3 regions of the Bacillus shivajii genome follow, and region 3 is predicted to be linked to each of the others. Evidence: riboswitches for the same ligand, from Rfam matches in the RefSeq annotation. Region 3 holds a riboswitch; each other region holds the start of a gene.

Region 1 (5,723 bases), 350 kb from region 3:
TGTTTAATGACTTCTGTTTTTGATGGTTATTTCAGAGACTATCAAATCAATCTAGTAAAAGATATGTGCGGAGCCTCCAATGAAGGGGCACATATGGCATCGATCTTAATGATGGCCAATTGGGTGTATAACTTACAAGTTTATGATACAGATGAATTAGTTAAAAAGCTAAATGGTGAATCGTATCGAGCATGGAAGTCTCCGGGCGCTGATTCGTTACAATTCACACCAGAAAATATGAGAGAAATGTTTAATAAATTAAATAAATAATAAAGAATCAAGAAAGGTGATTAGGATGAAGAAAAAGTTAGGATTATTACTAGTAGGTTTATCTGTAGCTGTACTAGCAGCATGTGGTGAAGCAAATGACGTTGATGAAACAAATGAGCCTGCAGGTGATGAAGAAGAACAAACGAGTGATGTCGTTGATGGCGAGACGATTGTCTTTGGTTTAACAACGTGGACAAGTACGGAAGCTCCGACAAACATTGCAAAATTAATTTTGGAAGAAGCAGGGTATGAAGTAGAATTTTCAATGTTAGATCAACCAGTTATTTTCGAAGGGTTAGTAAATGAAGACGTTCATTTCTTTATGGATGCATGGCTTCCGTATACTGAAGCAGAACTATGGAGCAGATATGAAGATGATTTACAAAAAGTAGCAACAAGCTATTCTGATGTTCCACTTGGCTGGGTTGTTCCTGCCTATGTAGAGGAAGATTCTATTGAAGATTTAGTAGGAAATGCTGATAAGTATGACGGTCGTGTTGTTTCAATTGATCCAGGAGCTGGGATTGTTACATTATCTGAGGAACTTATCGCAGAGTATGGTATTGGTGATGAGTACACATTAACTACATCTAGTGAATTTGCGATGATGGCTGAAGCTGAAGAAAGAATTGCTGCAGAAGAACCGGTTATTTTTACGGGATGGAGACCACACTCGATGTTTGCGAAGTTTGACCTTAAGTTTTTAGAAGATGAAAAAGAGATCTTTAAGTCAGATGACGTTTATGTTATTTCTTATAACGGAATTGAAGATGAGTATACGAGAGCTTATGAAATTTTATCTAACTGGAGTATTGAAGTAGCAGATCTTGAAGAGATGATGCTAAAGTATGAAGAAGATGACGTTCCATTTGAAGAATCAGCGAAACAATGGATCGAAGACAATCGTGACCAAGTTGATGAAATGCTAGGAAATTAAAGATAGAAAAAGCCGTGTCTTTGAGGCACGGCTTTTCTACATAATAAATCATTGATAGACTTTTTTTAACAAATTTCACAGATAACAGGAAGAGGAATTGTAGTTACGTTTAGAAAAGTCGTGTAAATGATCTTATATGAATGGATTTGTATAAATGAAGTTGGTGAGTCGTTCTCACTTAAATAAATGATAGAATTCTTCTGAAAATCATTCTGTACAGTTTTTTCGGTTTATACGGAATTATGGTTTAATTAAAAAGGATTTTTTAATAAGGCGATCGCAAGTTGCGATGCTTGAAAAAAACTAGAGGAGTGTTTTACGTTTTGGATCAAAGTGATCGGTCAATTTTAAAAGTTTCTGTCGGTATAGCCGTGTTGTTTGTATTAATAGGAGTGATCATTCCACAGCAGTTAGCTTCTGTGATGGGTGTCGCTCAAGGGTTTGTTCTTGAATCATTCGGTTGGTTCTACCAATTAGTTGCAACGTTCTTTTTAGCATTTGCGATCTTTATGATCTTTAGTAAATATGGAAAAATAAAGCTTGGAAAGCCTGACTCAAAGCCAGATTATAACCGTCCAACATGGTTTGCGATGTTGTTTTCAGCAGGGATGGGAATTGGACTTTTATTCTATGGTGTGTCTGAGCCAATCTCACACTTTGCTGTACCACCAACAGGTGATGGAAGTACAGAAGAAGCTGCGACCCTTGGGATGCAGTACACATGGCTTCATTGGGGATTACATGCATGGGCAATTTATGCGATTGTTGCATTAGCTCTTGCTTATCAAAAGTTTAGAAAAGATGCTCCAGGATTAATGAGTTCGACACTTCAACCAGTACTTGGTGAGAAGGTGAAAGGTCCTGTTGGGAAAACAATTGATGTTGTTGCGGTATTTGCTACGTTATTCGGAGTGGCAGCTTCTCTTGGATTAGGTTCTCAACAAATTAATGCAGGGTTAGAATACTTAGTAGGAATTCCAAATAATTTTGGTGTTCAAATGATCATTATGGCGATCATTACAGTACTTTTCATTGTCTCAGCAAGTACCGGTATTTCTAAAGGGATTAAGTATTTAAGTAATGCCAACATGACAATTGCTACATTGTTGTTATTTGCAGTGCTTTTCCTAGGACCGACGTTATTTTTATTAAATATGTTTACGACAGGTTTAGGAAGCTATGTACAAAACGTTGCGTTTATGGGACTTCGTTTGTCACCGTTCGATGCAGATGAGTTAGCATGGACACAAGGATGGACGATCTTTTATTGGGCATGGTGGATTTCATGGACACCATTTGTCGGGATGTTCATTGCACGAGTTTCAAAAGGACGTACAATTCGTGAATTTACGGTTGCAGTATTATTAGTTCCAACGGTTGTATGTGGTTTATGGTTTACGGTGTTTGGTGGAACAGGGATTTATTTAGAGTTATTCCAAGGACTTGATGTATCAGGACAAGGTCTGGAAACGGCGTTATTCTTTGTTTATCAAAACTTACCATTAACAGCTCTTTTATCTGTTTTAACCGTGGCGTTAATTACAACGTTCTTTGTTACATCAGCAGATTCTGCAACATTCGTGTTAGGAATGCTGACGACAGGTGGAAAGTTAAATCCTCCAAATCGAGTGAAAATTACGTGGGGATTAATTTTAGTTGCATCAACATCTGTTTTAATGTACTCAGGTGGATTGGCAGGCTTACAAACGGCGATTATCGTCAGTGCATTACCATTGTCCTTTATTGTGCTTGTGATGTGTTACGGTTTAGTAAAAGCACTGAACAAAGAATTAAAAGAGCTCGGACAAAGCAACAAAGACGGAAAACAAAAGATGAAAAAAGCGAGTTAATATCCAAAGACTGTCACAAATGTGTACGCACAAATGTGGCAGTTTTTTTATGTCCGTTAATCCTCAATTTTGACTATAAAGCATAGGACATTTCCATAATATTACCACGTGCCTGGCACCTGGTAATATTTGGGGGTATTTTGTTATGCGTTTAAAATCCTAGTTTTGTCTATATTTAAAGTTTGTAGGAAAAAACAATAATACTGTATAGGAAGAAATAACTAGCCTGGCTATTGATTTTAGGTAATATTTTATGGTAAAGTACAATGTGCAGAGATTGTTAAAATAAATCAAATTATGTCGAAAAAATAAATAGTAAGGGCAAACTGTTTGAAAAAGCAGGACGCAAAGCTAAAGGGGCTAAATCTAAAAGATACGCCAGCCAGCTGCATAAATGTTTCATTTATTCAAGCTGCCCATTATGTATATGTAAGCAGCTTTTTTTATTTATATAAAAAGACCGTGTACAGCACCTGACTTCAGCTCTTTGCTAAGATTTATTAATAGCGTAATCAATAAATACCTTTAAGTTGCCTCAATGAATACGCATTAGAAAAAAAGGTGAAGAAGAAGAGATGATGGTAAAAACATTTCTCGTACATGATGATCCTTTTACAGAAACGAGGTGAAACGAAAAAGGCAAACCTATGGAAACGTAGTGACGCAAAACTAAAGGGACTAAGGCATAACAAAGCTAAGTCAGCCAGTTGCCGTTTGACAATGACAAACCATAAAAAAAACTTGGGAGGATCTATCATGCTTGAAGTGAAAGAAAGAATCGAAACACAAAGTGCAAAAATCATATATATAGATTCAAATAATGACTTTCCTGAAAATGTAAAAGATGACATATCTAATCAATTAAAAGCAATGTATATGAAAAAAGTCCAAACAGACCACCCTTCAATAATGAAAGAAGGCCATTCGTGGGTTGTACTATTAGTTGAAAAGCTTACACCAGAATCATTTTACCACTTACAAGAAAAGCTTCATTCTTTTAAAGCAGAACATTCTACGATATTGTTAGTGAGTAAAGAGCCAATTGGAAAACAAATTTTTAATTTCTTATCATTACCTATAAATGGAATCGTTTCATTACCATACTTAGAGAATCATTATGAGATCGTGATCAAATCCCTAATAGAAAAGCAAGCATTTCTGGAACCAGAAACACATATTAATCTCACATTAGAAATAGAAAATAAAAAGATGAGGTTAAAGCCGATTAAAACCCTTAAATTAAATAAAGAAAAAATATCTCTAGTATTAACAGAAAGAGAATGTGCTGTTCTTGATTTGATTTTAGATGGCTATAACAATAGTAAAATTGCAGAAAAATTATTTTTTGCTCACTCTACTGTTACAACCGTTATAAGTAGGATTTTAAAGAAAATGGACGCAAATGATCGTACAGATGCAATGGTTAAAGCAATAAAGAATGGTTGGGTAGATGCTGAAAGATAAAAAGGAAGGGGTGACTCATGTCACCTCTTTTTCATAGTTTGGGAATTTAAAAATAAGGAGTTTGTCGATAAGTTTTTATCTAGTTGGTACATCTAGCAACAAAAAAAGTCTGATTTTTGGTATAATGCTAACGTACATCAAAGATTTTCAAGTAAAGAAGCGAGGTATATTATTTATGTTACACCACCGAGTATACATAGCAAATGCCAGTAGACCATGGGTAACATTTATACATGGGGCAGGCGGAGATTCAACGACTTGGCATAAACAAGTAAAAGATTTTAAGAAACACTTTAATGTATTATTAATAGATTTACGAGGGCATGGTAAATCGAATGGTATCCCTTGGCAAAAAGGTGATTCACTAGAAGATATTGCAGATGAGGTTGTAAATGTCCTTGACCATCTACATATTAAGTCAACCCATCTAGTTGGCATTTCTCTTGGAACGATCATTATTCAGACAATGGCACAAAAACATACGGACCGTATTGAATCAATGATTTTAGGTGGTGCAGTCATTCAACTAAATGTTAGGACAAAGTTTTTAATGGCTCTCGGTAATTTAACGAAATATATTATTCCGTATATGTGGCTTTATCGCTTTCTTGCATGGATTATTATGCCAAAGAGTAACCATATTGAGTCGAGGAGTGCATTTGTAGATCAAGCGAAGAAAATGTGTCAAAAAGAGTTTATTCGTTGGTTCGCCCTACTAAAGGCAATGAACCCTCTACTAGAACGATTACAAACAAATTTTAATGGTATTCCAACCATGTTTATTATGGGAGAAGAAGATTATTTGTTTTTGCCAGCAGTAGAAAAGCTGGTTGAAGAAAAAGAAGGGTTATTGTTAAAAAGAATTGAAGATTCAGGCCATGTCTGTAACATCGATCAACCAAGGCAATTTAATGATGAAACGATTAAATTTATATCTACTTATCACAAAACAGAAGCGGTTTAAATTAATGGAGAAAACGAAAAACGAGCATTGGAGAATAACATCCATGCTCGTTTGTTTATTAGGTAAAAATGAAAGCAGCAAAACTAAAAATAAATGTTACTAATGAGGCCATAATAACGGACTAACAGCACCTCTAAAACAAAAAAAATCCCTGGTGCCTGGCACCTGGGGATTTTTGGTTTATGGATGTGTTTTATTTATTTTCCAAATCTCTGATGCATATTCTTGAATCGTTCTG
Region 2 (5,723 bases), 2.2 Mb from region 3:
TTGATCAGCTTTCATCTGGAGTGTTAATCATAAATAGGCGAGGAGATGTGCAATATGCTAATGATGAGTTTCTTAAGGTTAGTAGTTATTCAAAAAATGAGTTAATAGGAAGGAACGTAGCGGAGTTTTTTTCAGGTAGAGGTCAATTAATAGAAAAAGGTCACCGAGAAGTTTCCCTCAAAAGAAAAAATGGCGGAACAGTTTTACAGTGGATTCAAGTTAATCCAATCGAAGATGCTGATGGTCGAGTTCGTCAATCCGTGATTTTGTTATCACCTTGTCAGCAATGTGGTGTTGATCCATTAACGCAACTCCCGAATCGTCATACACTCGAACAAGAAATGGAAAAGTTATTAAAGTCTGCAAAAAATCAAGATTCTTTATTTGCGGTATTATTTCTAGACCTCGACCGATTTAAATTTGTTAACGACACACTTGGCCATTCCGCTGGTGATTCATTGCTAAAACAAGTAACGGAACGGTTAAGGAAAACACTTGATCATAGGCATTTAATTGCGAGAAATGGTGGAGACGAATTTGTATGTTTATTAAACGATTTACGCTCTGAAAAAGAAGCTGAGAGAATCGCTAACAAAATCATTGAAGCCTTTCGTACACCATTTTCATTAAAACAAACAGAGGTTTATATGACAACTAGTGTTGGAATAAGCTTATATCCATACGATGGAGATGATCATGAAACGTTAGTGACAAATGCAGACTCAGCAATGTACCGAGCGAAAAAAAGCGGAAAGAACAAAATAAAAAAAGCAGAGGTAGAAATGAACGCAGGTGCATTTGAACGATTATTAATTGAAAATAGTTTACAAAGAGCACTGGAAAATGATGAGTTTACACTCGTTTACCAACCACAATTAGATTTGACTCTCAATAAAGCAACAGCGTTTGAAGCATTAATTCGCTGGGATCACCCTGACCTAGGAATGATTTCACCTGCTGACTTTATTCCAATTGCAGAAGAAACTGGGCTAATTATTCCTATTGGAGACTGGGTGTTACAAACGGCTTGTAATCAGATAAAAGAGTGGGAAAAAGAAGGTTACTCTTCGTTACGAGTGTCAGTCAATCTTTCAGCACAGCAAATTTTTCAAAAAGGATTAGTAGAAAAACTCAAGGATATGCTCCGAAAAACAAAGGTCCAACCTCATTCATTGGAACTAGAAATAACGGAAAGTATGTTTATACATGATGTGAAATCTGTTGTATTAACGTTACATCAATTAAGGGAACTTGGTGTTCGGATTTCAATTGATGATTTTGGTACAGGTTATTCTTCCTTAAGTTATTTAAGAAATTTGCCTGTTGATCATTTGAAAATTGATCGTTCATTTATCGCTGACATTGAAACGAACCCAAGTAGTAAAGCCCTCACAAATGCGATAACGATGTTAGCTCATGACCTTGATTTAAAAGTTGTTGTTGAAGGAGTTGAAACAGCAAAACAGCTCGATTATGTAAAAAACTCTTCGTGCGACGTTGTTCAAGGCTTTTATTTTAGTAAACCATTACAAGCCAATGATGTACGAAACTTTTTAATAAAACAGGTGAGTAATCGTTTGTAACATTCAACAATCGTATCTTCCAGCGAATGCTTCAAGTTTTTCGCGATTGATAATTTCAATCTCATTACGACCGTGTAATTTGATCATTTGCTGGGATACGAACTGGACGAGTTTCCTGCTTAATGTTTCCGGTGTCGTTCCTATTAATGAAGCGGTATCTTTTTTTGAGATAGGAAGGGAAAATGTATCATTGTCCGGGTTTACTTTTTCGTTAAAAAGCAATAGTACACGTGCTAGACGCTGGTCAACTTCTAATAAACTCATAGAGCTAACCCACTCGTCTGCATAAAATATGCGATCATTTAATGTATCTATAAAGCGCAGAGTCATATTCGGGTTGAGTTCCATCGTTCTGATAAACCCTTGTTTTTCAACTGTACAAACAACTGTATCCTGAAGTACTTCAGCGTTAGCATAATGGTTTTTATTATGCACGAGTGCAAATTCTCCAAAGAAATCCCCAGGGAAAAGTAACCGGATGATCTGTTCTTTTCCATCCTGTGAAATCTTCGAAAGCTTTATTAAACCTTGATGAATGATGTAAAGAGATTCTGAAGGATCGCCTTCTCTGAATATGTACTCCCCTTTTTTATATTTTCGGCTGTTCTTCGCTTCTTTAATTAGTTGGAGTTCACTATCGCTCATACCTTCAAATACTGGGACGGAATGGATACAGCTATCAAGGTGACCATGATGGTTTTCGCAGCCCATGTTTAAAACCTCATTTCTTGTTATATATAATAACTTCCTATAAAACTATTTTAACGAGTACTGCCTAAGCACGTTGTGACCTAAATCGCTTTAGCAAAACAAGTGACAGTTTTAGAAATAAATTGTAAATCGTCTATTAAACTTTCCTTTATATATGTTATTATACAGATATAGGTATTTTGATCCAGGTAGTATGTATGATTATCAAAACAAAGAAATAAAACGATCAGGGCAAACCTTCAGAAATGAGGGGACGCAAAACTATAGGGGCTAAAACTTTACAGTCAAGCCAGCCAGGTGCCGTTTTAGGGGAAACACATCCTAATAAACGGGTGTGTTTTTATTTGTATTCAAACGAAAGGAAAGTACTTGATATGAATAAAAGCACAGAGAATACAGACTTATTACAGGCACAAAATAATATTCTCGAGATGATTGCAACAGGTCAGTCATATAGAAGGGTGTTAGAACGAATTACTTTTGTCATTGAAGGGTTTGTACCTTATTCGGTATGTTCCATTCTTATTTATAATGAGAAAACGAATCAGTTAGAAAATGCGGTCGCTCCTAACCTTGATGAAGAATATGTCAAAGCGGTTAATGGCATTGATATTGGAAGCAACGTTGGATCTTGTGGGACTGCGGCTTTTTATAAAAGAAATGTGATTGTAGAAAATATTGCAACCGATCCACTTTTTAGAGATTACCGTTCTCTACCATTGTCTTACGGGTTAAAAGCTTGCTTCTCAATACCGGTTTTATCATCTGAGAGAAATGTGTTAGGGACGTTTGCTTTATATTATCGTGAGTCAAAAAAGCCTACTGATTATGATTTGCAGCTTCTTCTAACGTTTTCTCATCTGGCAGCTGTTGCGATAGAGCGGAAGAAAACGGAAGAAAAACTTTACGAAAGTGAAAGAAAATATCGGTTAATTACTGAAAATGTAACGGACTTTGTAGGGATCCTCGATTCGAAGGGAGCGTATGTATACACATCCCCCTCTCATGAGAAGTATTTAGGATATTCTCCGGATGAGCTTTTAGGTACACTTGGATATGAGCATATGCATCCAGAGGATGTGACTCGTGCTTGGAAATCATTTGAAAAGTTAAAAGAAACAAATGAGCCACAAAAAGTTTCCTATCGTTTTAGAAATCGACAAGGAAAATGGCTATATTTAGAAGGATCTCTCTCTCCAATTTTTGAAGAAAATGGGGAAGTAGGTCAATATCTATATGTGTCGAGAGATATATCAGACCGTAAAAAATCCGAAGAAAGGATTTACCACTTAGCATATTACGACAAGCTGACACAAGTTCCAAATCATTGGAAACTTGTGGAGTACTTTCAAGCTATATTAAAAGAACAAAAAGATCAACCACTTGCATTCTTGTATATTGATGTGAATCGATTTAAATATGTAAATGATACGTTGGGAAGAACTTATGGTGATGACTTGTTAAAACTCATTGCGATACGTTTATCCTCATATTTTGATCATGTGTTTCGGATCAGTGGAGATGAATTTGTCATTATTTTAAACAATACGAAAGCCAATGAGGCAAATCATCACGTTCAACGGCTGCTTGAGATCTTTGAACCCCCTATTTATTTAAAGAACCATGACTTTCATATGGGGTTAAGTGTAGGTCTCAGCATGTACCCGGAGCACGGCGAGACTGTTGAGGAATTAATGAAAAATGCGAATGTTGCCCTTCGTTATTCTAAGAAAAGTAACCATAGTCAGTACCAGTCCTTTACATACGAAATGAGCCATGAAATGGACCGAAAAATGGAGCTTGAAAGCCAGTTACGTTTTGCATTAGAAAATAATGATTTTACTCTTTATTATCAACCACAGTTAGATAACGAAACTGGTCAAATTATCGGTTCTGAAGCACTGCTCCGATGGAAAAATCCAGTTTTAGGACATATCTCTCCAGCTGATTTTATTCCTGTAGCAGAAGAAACAGGGTTAATCGTTCCGATTGGAAACTGGGTGCTTAAAGAGGCTTGTAAACAACAAAAAAAGTGGTTAAATGATGGGAGCTTGTTAAAATCCGTCTCTGTTAATTTGTCTGTAGAACAATTTTATCAAGATGATTTAGTACAGGTCGTAACAGAAGTTTTAAAAGAAACAGAGTTGGATCCAAATAATTTAATATTAGAAATTACAGAAACAGTGATTTTAGAAAAAAACGATGTAGCGATTCGAACGTTAGAGCAGCTTCGATCAATGGGTGTGAAAATTGCTTTAGATGATTTTGGAACAGGTTATTCTTCATTGAATTACCTTAAAGACTTACCGATTGATATATTAAAAATTGATAAATCTTTTCTTCATGATATGGATTCTGACCCTAAAGCAAAAGAAATCTTATCAATGATTATTGCTCTTACAAGAAAATTAGGTTTAAGAGTCCTAGCTGAAGGAGTAGAAACAGAAGACCACTTCCAATTTTTAAAGGAACGACAATGTCATGAGGTTCAAGGGTTTTTCTTTAGTGCACCGATCCCTAGTGAACAATTCACACAATTATTAAAGGTGAAAACTGTTTAAGGAGAATTTTTCGATGCATGTAATCTAACATTTAAAAAAAGAATTCAGAAAGGAAATCCTTTTCTTTTTATTCTCATATCAGTTATATCGTTAAATAACTGCTTTTAAAAACCTCACAGCGTGAGGTTTTTTAGTTAAATAATAATTATTATGAAAAATATGGAAAAAAATCATGGTATTACATTTATTATATATATATGTTTATAAGGGATGTTGTTTATGAGGATTGGAGGGGGTCTAATTGTCAAGCGAATTGACTATTGATCGGATGCTTTCAATCATTCGGTATGGATTGGGGAAAACAAATAATCCGAAAAAAGTAATCATTATAGGGGCAGGAGTCTCAGGGCTTGTAGCGGCTTCCTTGTTAAAAGGAGCTGGACACAATGTGGTTGTTTTAGAAGCTGATGATAGAGTGGGAGGTCGTGTATTCACGGTAAGGAAACCTTTCTCAGACGGACTTTACTTTGAGGCTGGAGCTATGCGCATTCCTCATACACATTATTTAGTGTGGGAATATATTAAAAAGTTGGGCTTAAAGATACATCCTTTCATAAACGCTACCCCGAATGACATGATGTATGTAAATGGAATTAAAACGCGACTTTGGTATTATCAGCAGAATCCAGATATGTTTGGCTATCCGTTAGATCCACGTGAAAAGGGGAAAACTGTAAGAGATTTTTTAGATGAAATTTTTACTCCAATACTTCCATTACTAACTCGCTATACACCACAACCGATCTATTCATTTCTTGATCCATATACCTTTGACTCTTTTCTACTTCGAAACCCGTATCAACAACAATTATCATCAGGAGCTAAGGAGAAAGTAAAAACACTTTTTGGGATACATGGTTTTTCAGAG
Region 3 (5,723 bases):
CCTCCAAAATGTGTTGTTTCGATTTTTTCCCTTTAAACGGAACTACTTACTAGTAGAGGGAAGGGTAATATCTTTATGGTCCACTAATGATGTTCCAGACGAGTGTTGTCTGATATGAAAGATTTTCTTCATTATGTATAGCATGTTCGGGGATTTGCATTTTTAGTGAATCATTACCAAATCTCACCTTATATGAACCCATCCCTTCCCCTTCTTTTGCGTGAAGAACTTTCAAAGGCATTTTATTATTAATGGAGAACGCCCCTCCATGCTTCCAATTCGGTTTCGTTGCCGAGCCGGTTTTTCCACGGATTGTTGCATTATTTGTTTCTAATAAAAGTCCCCCATGGAAATCCTTTATTTCGTCGTTCGTACTCGTTTCAATTATCGGCTTTGATTTTACCGTTAACGTCCAGCCATTCCCTGTACCTGTTGCATCAACGATTGTTAAATCTCCAGCCTTTGCTGAGGCATAATCACTTCCTGAATTTCTCTCAAATAAAACTCGGTCCATTGACGAATGCACATGTATGGTTCCGCCAGTTACAGATACATTTGTCCTCATTTCTTTCGTTATTGACTTCGCTGACGGTACATTTATTGCTAAACAAATAATCACAATGGTAGAAAGCGTTAAGATCAATATTTTTCTTATGATATTTGTGCTGCTATATCGGTTCATGGTAGCCCTCCACTTTATTGCTACCATTATATAGTAAAACCTTTACCATTTTCAGCTTTTTTTACAGGAAAATAAAGGTAAATAGGTTTTATTTTTTCTTCCTTGATCCTAGCCAATAAAAAATGACGGCGATAACACCCCCTACTGCTGCCCATATCCAACTTGGTATCCCAGTTTGAATAGGCTCCGGAGAAACAGCTCGTACTTCTTCATACTCTCGCACTTCTTCATTTTCAACTTCTAACGTTCTTTCAATCGTGATTTCTTCTCCTAATACATTTATTTTCGCAAAGATATGATACACCCCGGGTCCAAATGCTTCATTCTCCCATGTGACAGGATACCTTATCTCAGATGCCGGAACCATTGTAAATGGCGGTATTTCTCCAGAAAATAGCTCGTCTCCTTCCTCATTTTCTATTTCGTATTCACCTTCCGTTCCTCTTAAAATCATTTGTCCCTCATTAATAAATTCGAAGTACAATTCTGGACCTATTGGACGGATATTGAGCCCAACATCACCTACATGAAATTCTGGCTCAGCGTCCTCCGGTAAATCTAGCTGTACGGCGATTGAAAACGTGATTTCATTTCTTATAATAAAACCTATATCCCCTTCTTCTTCCTCTACTTCAATATCCTCAAGCGTATCATCATTTACAGATGCAAAAAGGATACCTCCTAAGAATGTACCAGAATCATTCTCTGGAACAGTAATATGTATCGGAATTTCCTTTTCTTCATGAGCACTTAATTCGACTAACGACTCTAATTCAAGCAAATTAGACATTAAAACAGCTTCGTCTAAAAGGTTTGTCCGTTCAGATTCAATAAATGCTTCGTATAAAATTCCGCCAGTTGGAGCTGTATAAGCATTGATTGGTAATAATTGAACACTAATATTATGATCACGTTTATTTTCGATTCGAACATATACTGTTTGTTCATCATTCGGTTCAACTTGTAAGTGATAATAACCACCTACACCTTCTACTTGATTATTAGGAAGAATAGGTTCAACTGTAAATGGTGCATCCATTTCTTGTTGTGCTTTCGTTGCAATCGTACCGAAATTAACGGTTGTGATGGCTATGAATAATATTACTAATAAAATCACTTTCCGCCTCAAAAATATCACTCCTTTACAAGAGTATTGTAACCGAGATCACCCATTTTCATTTTTGATATAACCGAGTAGGCGTCGCCATTACTGACCACGCCTCTCACAGAGCACACACGTGCGGATCTTCGCATGTGGCTCTTCCCATATATCCCTTCTAGAGATAACGTTCATCATGAACAGATGATAAACTTACGAGTCCCAGCTCTGAAAAGAACTCATTGTCTAACGCCGCATGAACCATTGGACTTTTGGAACTTCGCCAAGCAAACATACGGATTCCTCTGAGGTTTTCTTCCCTCCATCCCTTCCTTCTAAGAAGGCGATGGAGGTTCTTTATATGTCTCCAACTTCTAAGTTGTACCATTCTTAACCTTCTTCTTATCCAACTATCCCACTCTTTGAATTTGTTCTTCACATTGCCGTAGCGGAAATAATTTGCCCAACCTCGAATGTAGGGGTTCAGCTTGTCTTGGATAAGGAGTTGGATATCAACTGTTTGGTTCCTACGAGTAATTTCTCTCACTCGCTCCTTGAATTTTACCTCTTTCTTAGGGTCTATTCTTCGAATATTGCCAATGAATTCATACCCTAAGAATGTAAATGGCTCTTTCATGGCGTCGACAACTTTAGTCTTCTCTTGATTGACAGTTAAACTTAGTTCTTTCTCAAGAAATCTTGAGACACTTCGCATGACTCTTTCTGCACCTTTTGGGCTTTTACAAAGAATGATAAAATCATCCGCAAAGCGGACGATACGGTGACCACGTTCGGTCATCAGTTGATCAAGCTGATGTAAGTAGATGTTCGAAAGTAACGGACTTAACACACCACCTTGCGGAGCTCCCTCGGGAGTATCTTCGTAAAGATCCTCTACCATGACACCTGCTTTGAGAAAACGGTGAATGAGTTCGATAATAGACCCATCCGTCACTCGTTTCCTTATTTGTTGTTCCAATTTATCATGTGGAATCGTATCAAAGTAGGACTGTAGATCGGCATCAATGACATAATGGTATCCTGCTCTCAAGTGTTCAGTAACTTTGTCTAGAGCCATATGAGCACTTATCCTTGGGCGGAAACCATAACTACACGGAAGAAACTCTTCTTCGAAGATAGGTTCCAATACATTCCGTAGAGAAGCTTGTACGATGCGATCTTCCACCGCTGGTATCCCTAGTGGACGTTGTTTCTTCCCATTATCTTTATCGATCATCTTTCGTCGAACAGGTTTGGGTCGATATCGTTTACCTTTTAGCTTCTGTTGGAGCACTTCTAGATTGTCCTCCAGCTTTGCTTCATATCCTTCAATTGTTACTTTATCGACCCCTGGTGCACCTTTGTTCTTCTTTACTTGATAAAAGGCACTTACTAGATTCGCTTTCTTGTACACTTTGTCGTACAAACTGTACCATACACGTCTTTCCATCTGTTATTCCCCTTACGCCACTGCTTTCGTTTCTTCCTTTGCTTCTGCTTCTCCATATGAAATGTCGAACATATCAAGGTTGGTAGCCGATGGCAATACCTTATATTTCACATTTCGGCGATAGACGGTGTACCCTTCTGTTCCACCCTGGCATCAGCCCCCTTGGCTCTTGTCCAGCTTCTGTCTATTTCCGCAGTCATAAGTAAGCCTACTCACATTGTTCTTCTATGGGTCACGCCCTTCGCACGATTCCTCACCTTTTGGGTATAGGTTCGCAACTGTATCTGTGTACAGTTTCACTCATGTGCTGTCCTCGCTACTGTCGCCAGTAGGTCATTGGCATGAGCTTCTCCACTACTATGGCGATCTCTGACTTCTCCCTTTAAAGCTCATCTTGTGTCCTTGGCTTAGCCTTGTAACATCAATACCTACTTTAGGAAGCAGGGAGATCTCAATGGGTCACATCATGTACTTTCCCTCTAATCCAGCCCTCATAACACTTTGAGTTTCCAGCTATTCGGACTTTCTGTTCTCTTGCACAGTCATCCAACTCTCGTGCCAACATGGGATATCAGCTCTGTTCAGAGGTTTGCCTTCAGATCCTCCGCACGCTACTTCACAGTCAACGCACTATCTGTCAGCTAATGCTTGCCGGCTGGCCGATGCATTCGGGACTCTCACCCTTTAGCACATGTGCTGCCACTCGCGAAAAAAACAGCCATGTTATTTTTAACACGGCTGTTGTCTTTATATATTATTGAGTTGGACCTGCTGTAAGGTTCCAAGAAAACATTGTTTCATATTGACCTGCTAAAGCTGTATCTGGGCTTAATGTTAAAGATAATGCATCAGTAGGGAAAGCCGCTGTGAATGTTCCTTTTCCTTCATCGACTGCAGCACTTAAAACATTTACTGGAACATCTAGTGAACCACCTTTTGGTGTTACATATTCTGCACTTGAAGAGCCCGTACCAGCAATTACTGATGAAGGTGCTGCTAAGTTAAGAGACTCTTTAGGCAGTGTATGAGTACCGTCATCTTTTTGTATCGGAGATGCAGATACTTGCACGTTCCAGCCAGCACCTGTTCCTGTTGGGTCAACGATTTTCAAACTATCTAATGATGCAGTTGTTGTTTGAACCGTACCGTCTAATGTTACACCTGCAAAAGTAGTTGCATTTGGTACTTCGATACTGAGTTGACCACCTGTCACTTCAGCATTACCAGACGTACTACCTTCTGATGCTAATGACGGATTTGCGAACAACCCTAATGATATTGTTAATATTGATAAAACAGTTACGATCTTTTTCATCTATTTATTTCCCCCTATAGGTAATTTTTTTTTGAGATAATCTATATCTCACTCACCTTTATCCTCATTTTGGGCATAAAAAAATTCTTACTTATACCTTTGTCGCATAGCAAGAATTTCAAGGAAGTAATAGATACTCCTTTCATTCTTTAGCAACCTGTCGACCATAGCATTTCTTCTTGCCTTAGGCACATGGCTTTGCGTCATTGTCTTTCAACAATTTTGCCTTTTGTAAGGAATGAACATATGAAACTGTTCAATCAGATGGTGTGTGATATATCTTACATTTGTTATCATACCTTGATTTCAGGGCCTTTTCTAGCCATCAAATGTTTCCATTGTTACCAGTGAAAATAATGAAAAAAAAAAAATGAAAGATGATGTATTTTGCATAAAAATAAAGCCCTTTTTCTACTAGATCTTAAGGGCCAGCTGTTATATTTACGATTATTGTCGTCGAATATGTACCTTCCATTGTATGTTCCGGCTCTAGCGTTAAACCTAACGCATGTGACCCAAAGGATACAAGAAAACTTCCAATTCCACCTCCAGCTGAAGCACTTACCAATTTTAATCCGTCGTTTAAATCAATCGCTCCACCTCTTACTTTCAACTCACTTGCTGCCGATGAATGCTCTTCAATATTTGAAAGAACTGGAGCCTCTATATTTAATGACCCTGGAGGAAGACGGTGTCCATGTTGATTTGTAAGCGGTTCTGCTTTAACTGTTATATGCCATCCGTCAGTTAGTGGATATTCATTGTATATTGGAAATGAGTTAATTTGTGCAACGGTTTGTTGAATTTGTCCATTTAATGTAACTGCGGAAAAGTCCCCAATTTCAATTGGCCCTAAAAAAGGCATGAAGTCCTCACCTTTCTCTTGGTCATTACCCCCTTCTGCATGATCAGGCGTCCCAGGTTCCCCTGCATGTTCTGGGTTCTCCGTATCATCTGTATGACCAGGAGGTAATTCATTCTCCTCCGTTGAATCGGCATGTTCAGGCGCCCCATCTTCCTCTGTATGAGGAGGGTTTTCAGTTTCTTCAGTATGTCCTGGGGGCAAACCATCCGCATCTTCTTGACCTGGGGGGAGTTCTTCGGCAGAGGTTGCGCTTGAAATACTCAACGGTGTTGTAATTATAGAAGTCAATAATAAAGAGCCAACAACCACTTT

The links. A riboswitch is a leader RNA that binds a small molecule or an ion and turns the genes downstream of it on or off. The one in region 3 is predicted to bind cyclic di-GMP.
Region 1: linked by a shared signal. The riboswitch ahead of LGQ02_RS16580 (response regulator transcription factor) and the one ahead of LGQ02_RS15015 (WxL domain-containing protein) in region 3 are both predicted to bind cyclic di-GMP.
Region 2: linked by a shared signal. The riboswitch ahead of LGQ02_RS04070 (sensor domain-containing phosphodiesterase) and the one ahead of LGQ02_RS15015 (WxL domain-containing protein) in region 3 are both predicted to bind cyclic di-GMP.

The regions. Positions count from the first base shown of each region.
Region 1 covers NZ_CP084703.1:3,435,685-3,441,407, reverse strand. The annotation lists gene LGQ02_RS16595 (cysteine hydrolase family protein) at 1-270, shown strand, start outside; gene LGQ02_RS16590 (glycine betaine ABC transporter substrate-binding protein) at 296-1,207, shown strand; gene LGQ02_RS16585 (glycine betaine uptake BCCT transporter) at 1,531-3,057, shown strand; cyclic di-GMP riboswitch class I at 3,368-3,451, shown strand; cyclic di-GMP riboswitch class I at 3,686-3,772, shown strand; gene LGQ02_RS16580 (response regulator transcription factor) at 3,814-4,521, shown strand; gene LGQ02_RS16575 (alpha/beta fold hydrolase) at 4,697-5,485, shown strand; gene LGQ02_RS16570 (glycogen/starch/alpha-glucan phosphorylase) at 5,666-5,723, opposite strand, start outside.
Region 2 covers NZ_CP084703.1:848,199-853,921, forward strand. The annotation lists gene LGQ02_RS04060 (sensor domain-containing protein) at 1-1,583, shown strand, start outside; gene LGQ02_RS04065 (Crp/Fnr family transcriptional regulator) at 1,587-2,294, opposite strand; cyclic di-GMP riboswitch class I at 2,515-2,599, shown strand; gene LGQ02_RS04070 (sensor domain-containing phosphodiesterase) at 2,669-4,855, shown strand; gene LGQ02_RS04075 (flavin monoamine oxidase family protein) at 5,097-5,723, shown strand, end outside.
Region 3 covers NZ_CP084703.1:3,084,047-3,089,769, forward strand. The annotation lists gene LGQ02_RS15000 (WxL domain-containing protein) at 74-682, opposite strand; gene LGQ02_RS15005 (WxL protein peptidoglycan domain-containing protein) at 771-1,811, opposite strand; gene ltrA (group II intron reverse transcriptase/maturase) at 1,960-3,231, opposite strand; gene LGQ02_RS15015 (WxL domain-containing protein) at 3,986-4,546, opposite strand; cyclic di-GMP riboswitch class I at 4,695-4,783, opposite strand; gene LGQ02_RS15020 (ICP22 family protein) at 4,968-5,723, opposite strand, start outside.